Regions from separate parts of the Arthrobacter sp. zg-Y895 genome, predicted to be linked through region 2. Evidence: predicted binding sites of a transcription regulator. Region 2 holds the regulator's gene; the other holds the start of a gene.
What was found. The regulator Rex, encoded in region 2, represses fermentation and respiration genes when NADH is low (regulators of the CRP and FNR family bind a similar motif). The targets are predictions, from matches to a motif close to CTTGTGAANNNNTTCACAAG.
Positions count from the first base shown of each region.

Region 1: LJ760_RS14740 (queuosine precursor transporter) is a predicted target of Rex. The motif match lies at 1,339-1,358, and genes of this name have one in related genera.

Region 1 covers NZ_JAJFZY010000010.1:66,877-69,263, forward strand. The annotation lists gene LJ760_RS14735 (hypothetical protein) at 1-148, opposite strand, end outside; gene LJ760_RS14740 (queuosine precursor transporter) at 475-1,209, opposite strand; gene LJ760_RS14745 (TetR/AcrR family transcriptional regulator) at 1,401-2,054, shown strand; gene thiD (bifunctional hydroxymethylpyrimidine kinase/phosphomethylpyrimidine kinase) at 2,184-2,387, shown strand, end outside.
Region 2 covers NZ_JAJFZY010000003.1:247,973-250,359, reverse strand. The annotation lists gene LJ760_RS02890 (HAD family hydrolase) at 1-611, opposite strand, end outside; gene LJ760_RS02885 (glutaredoxin family protein) at 678-929, shown strand; gene LJ760_RS02880 (redox-sensing transcriptional repressor Rex) at 929-1,687, shown strand; gene LJ760_RS02875 (hypothetical protein) at 1,643-2,387, opposite strand, start outside.

The DNA of each region.
Region 1 (2,387 bases), on a different contig from region 2:
CATCCCGTTCTTCGTCTCCGGGGCTCGAATCCTTCTCCTGGGCGTCGTCGATCATCGCCTGGGTGACTTCATCGTTGAATTCCTCCGCGGTGCCGGCAAGATTTTCATCTACTGCCTTGGCACCGGGGTTCGGGACTGGATTGCTCATGTTTGGCTCCTGCCGTACGGGGAAGTGAAACGCTGGCGTTCCCCCACCTTTGCACACCTGGGCAGGGATTGCGCCCGGTGACCTGACGAGCATCACCGCACCTCAAAATCCCCGACACTCCCGCAAAACCGCCCGGTTTGAGAAACTGCTGCCAGTTTGTGGCTTTTGCTGCCGTTCTGCGCGGCAGCAGAATCCCGAGATGGCAGCGGATGTACAAAACCGGCAGCAGAAACCCCGGCGAATAGCCTGCCCAGCGGCGCAGGCAGCGGCAGGCGCCTGACCCCAAGCGCGTACTAACCGGCCCGTGTCAGCTCCGGCCCCGGGCCCTACGCCGCCACGGGCTCCAACTCAGCCGGTACATAGCTGGGTTCGCGCTTCTTGATGACCCGGATGACCAGAGCGGTGACCGGCACAAAAAGGTACTCGATGAGCGTTTTGTAGAGGAAGCCGAACAGGACGTAATTGAAGAACCCCCCGGCGTCGGTAATCCCGATGACCGGTGCCGCAATGGCACAGAAAATCAGGGTGTCCGCAAACTCCCCCACGCCGGTGGATAGCATCAACCGTCCGGCCAGTGCCTTCTCGCGGAACCGCTCCTTCATCCGCACCAGCACCATTGAGTTCAGCAGCTGGCCGGCCAGGAACCCCAGCAGGCTCGCAAGGACAATCTGCCAGACCGGCCCGAGCGCCACTTCCAGTGCAGCCTGCTTCTCCAGTCCGTAGGCATCAGTGAACCCGGGCAGGGCAATGATCACGGCGAAGCTGGCGACGGCGAGGAGTGCCATCGCAAAGCCGGTAAAGATGGCCCGGCGGGCGGCTTTGAAACCGTAAACCTCGCTGACCACATCGCCGAGGATGTACGCGAGTGGAAAGAGGAAGAAACCGCCGTCGGTGACGATTTCCCAGCCGCCGGGAAGGGAAAACTGCACTCCCTTGGTGGCGCCGATATTCGAAATGACGATGACCACGCACATCAGGGTGAGGATCAGGTCGTACTGCGAGCTCCCGCGGGAGGCGTAAGTTGCAGAAGTTTTCACAGCTGCCCGTGGCTGTGCATCCATGGCAATTCCGTTCCGGTAGTGGTTCGCCTGGCTTTCGCCGGCTGTATTAGCACTGTGCCCGCTGCCCCGGGCGGCCCTATTGGACCGCATCCATTCTGCCATGCCTGGTCCGCTCCTACCGCGCACCCAATTTTGAACACGTTCAAAAGAATGGTCTACTAAACGCTGAAAATACTGCAAAGGGAGCATCATTGGCCGTCACCGCCAAGAGCGAACAGACGCGCCGGCTCCTCATCGACACCGCGCTGCGCCTCTTCGCCGCACAGGGCTACGAAAAGACCACCATGCGCGCCGTCGCGCAGGAGGCAAACGTTTCGGTAGGCAACGCCTACTACTATTTCCGTTCCAAAGATGACCTCCTCCACGAGCTTTACCGGTCCCTCCAGGACGAACACCGTTCAATTGCGCTGCCGCAGATCCGCGAGGGCCACAATCTGGGGGAAAACCTGGCGGTTATTCTGTCCACCGGCCTGACAACCATGGAGCCGTACCACGCCTTCGGCACGCATTTCCTGCGCGACGCCATGTCGCCGAACCGCAGGGAGGACGACGCCGTCGGGCGGGGGAAATCCATCGCAATGTTCCGTCAGGCGGTGTCGACCGCCCGGCCGCAGCCGCCCGTGGCTATCCGCGGCGACCTGCCCGAACTGCTCTGGCTGATGCATATGGGGATCACCTTCTTCTGGGTGTATGACCGCTCCCCCGGTCAGCGCAGGTCCCACCGGCTGGCCGCGAATCTGGCCCCGCTGGTGGCCAAACTCGTGATCCTGTCCCGGCTCCCGGTGGTCCGGAACATCCTCGAGGACGTAGTCCGCCTGCTCCGAGGCGTCCGCCGGGACGGTTAGCCCGCAGCGGCGGGAGCCGGCACGGTAACGCGCCGGGACACGACGGCGGCGGGGCACGACGGCGGCGCGCCGTAACAGCGCGTCTTACAAGGGTGGCCGGTTCCGCCGTTTTGGGTGGAAGATGGACCCATGTCTGCAAACACACCCACTTCTGCGGCCTCAGCTCCGGCCGTCACGCTCACCATCGCAGGTTCCGAAGCCACCGGCGGCGCCGGCGCCCAGGCCGACCTGAAGACCTTCCAGGAACTCGGCGTCTACGGCATCACCGCCCTGACCTGCATTGTGTCCTTCGATCCCAACAATTCGTGGAACCACCGGTTTGTCCCGGTGGAC
Region 2 (2,387 bases):
TCGTTGTAGGAATCGCTGTACGCCCAGCAGCTTTGCAGATCCAGGCCTTCCTTCTCGGCCAGCGCCCGGACACCGGCAGCCTTGGCTGGCCCATGCAGGAACTCACCCACCAGGCGTCCGGTGTACATGCCGTCGGTGACCTCGCTGACAGTGCCGAGGGCACCGGTGAGGTCGAGCCGGCTGGCGATGACCGAAGCAACTTCGATGGGCGTTCCGGTGACCAGCCAAACCGGCCGGCCGGACTTCATATGCTGCTGGGTCAGGGCCCGGGTGCCGGGCCAGATCTTGGAGACAATCATTTCGTCGTAGACCTCTTCGCCCAGCGTGCGCACATCCTCCGAAGAGAGACCAACGGCGAAGGCCAAGGCGGCGTCGCGGACAGAGTGGACGTCCTTGAGGTTTTCACCCTGGAGCATGAACCTCAGCTGCTTGCTCGCGAACCCGGCTGCTTCACGGATCGTGAAGACTTTCCGCTGGTACATTTTCCGGCCCACGTGGAACAGGCTGGCACCGCGCATGAGCGTATTGTCGACGTCGAAAAAGGCGGCTTCGCCAGGTTTGCCCGCGGCGTCTGTGGTTCCGGTGGCTCGGACTACAGTGGCTCGGGGCATGGTCCGAGTCTACGCAAAACCCGGCCTGAGCGCGGAAATCCGACGTATTGGGGCTATTTTGGACATATGAGTGAATCCGTCGGACCGGAAGTCGTCCTCCTTACCCGACCGGGCTGCCATTTGTGCGAAGACGCCCGCCTGGTGCTCCGGCGCGTGGGGGAGGACCTTGGCATTCCCTGGCAGGAACGCAGTGCCGAGGATGACCCGGAACTCGCCGTCCGCTTCGGCGAGGAGATCCCGGTGTTGTTCATCGACGGCGTCCAACGGGACTTCTGGAAAATCGACGAAACACGGCTGCGGCGTCTGCTGGGGGCGTGATGACACCCGAGGAAGTCCGGTCGGAACGATCCGCCCTGGAGGGCGGAACGGCCAACAGCGGCGAGGCGGCCCGACCATCGTCGGCCGGTGCGGGTGCAGGACGGCACATACCGCCGGCGTCGCTGGCGCGGTTGACTATCTACTTGAGGGCGCTGTCCGTCATGCTCGCCGACGGGATAGAACGTGTGTCCTCTGAAGAGCTGGCCGAAGCGGCCGGAGTTAATTCGCCCAAGCTGCGCAAGGACCTGTCCTATCTGGGGTCCTACGGGACCCGCGGCGTTGGATATGACGTTCCGTATCTCAGCGGACAGATTTCCGCCGCGCTTGGCCTGACATTGAATTGGCGGGTAGCCATAGTAGGAGCCGGCAACCTCGGCCGTGCCTTGGCAGGCTATCCCGGGTTCGGCTCAAGGGGCTTCGAGGTTGTGGCACTGTTCGACGCCGACCCGATGGTTATCGGCCAGGAGGTGGGCTGGCTAAGGATCAGCCCGGTGGACTCGCTTGAAGCAGTGCTCGCGAAGACGGAGGCGAACATGGCGGTGCTTTCGGTGCCCGCCGAGGTTGCCCAGGATCTATGCGACCGCCTCGTGGAGTCCGGCATTACCAGCATCCTCAGCTTTGCTCCCGTAGTGCTGCAGGCGCCCGAAGATGTCCAGATCCGCAAAGTGGACATGGCGACCGAACTGCAGATCCTTGCCTACCACGCACAGCGTTCACAGGTTTCGCAGATCGCCGCCCGGGCCCGCCTGGCGCGCTAGGACCGGTTCCGACGGCAGGGGTTCCGCCTGGCCTCCTAGGTGTTGGTGCGGCTTTGTTTGGTGCCGTTGCGGCGCGAACGGCTCAGTCGAGAGTACCCGCGGGCGGAACCACGGAGCTGCTCCCTTGGTGAAGGTGATCGCGGCTCCTGCGACGCCCAAGGCTGCCGCGAGAGACTGGGTGCCGGTTCCTGCGTTCGTCGCGTAGAACAGTGCCGTGCCCGCAAGGACCGCGGTGGCTATCCGCGCCCAGCGGTGCCGGTCCCGAACGGCAACCGCAAGCAGGAGGGCGGATCCCAGGATCACCAGGGCATACGCGAGCTCTACCGCAGCCTGCGTCCTGGCATAGTGGGTGCCGGTCACTCCGTACCGCTCGAGGAGGGCAATGGCGGGCGGCAGCGAATCCGGTATGGGCATCCGCGAAACGGTTGTAATGGTGCCCCACAGATTGAGCAGGCCGGCACCTGAAATCAGCGCGAATGCGGCGGCAATGGCAGGAACCGGGTTGCCGGTGTTCGCCGGCAGGTGGCGCTGTACGGCCCGCACCACCACGGCTATCGCGCGCGCTGTGGAGCGGGCTGCAACGGCTATGGCATGTGCAACGGTGCGGGCTACCACCGAGGTGGCGTGTGCGACGGCGCGGGCACCGACGGCTGTGGCGTGCGCTGTGGTGCGGGCTGCAACGGCTATGGCATGTGCAACG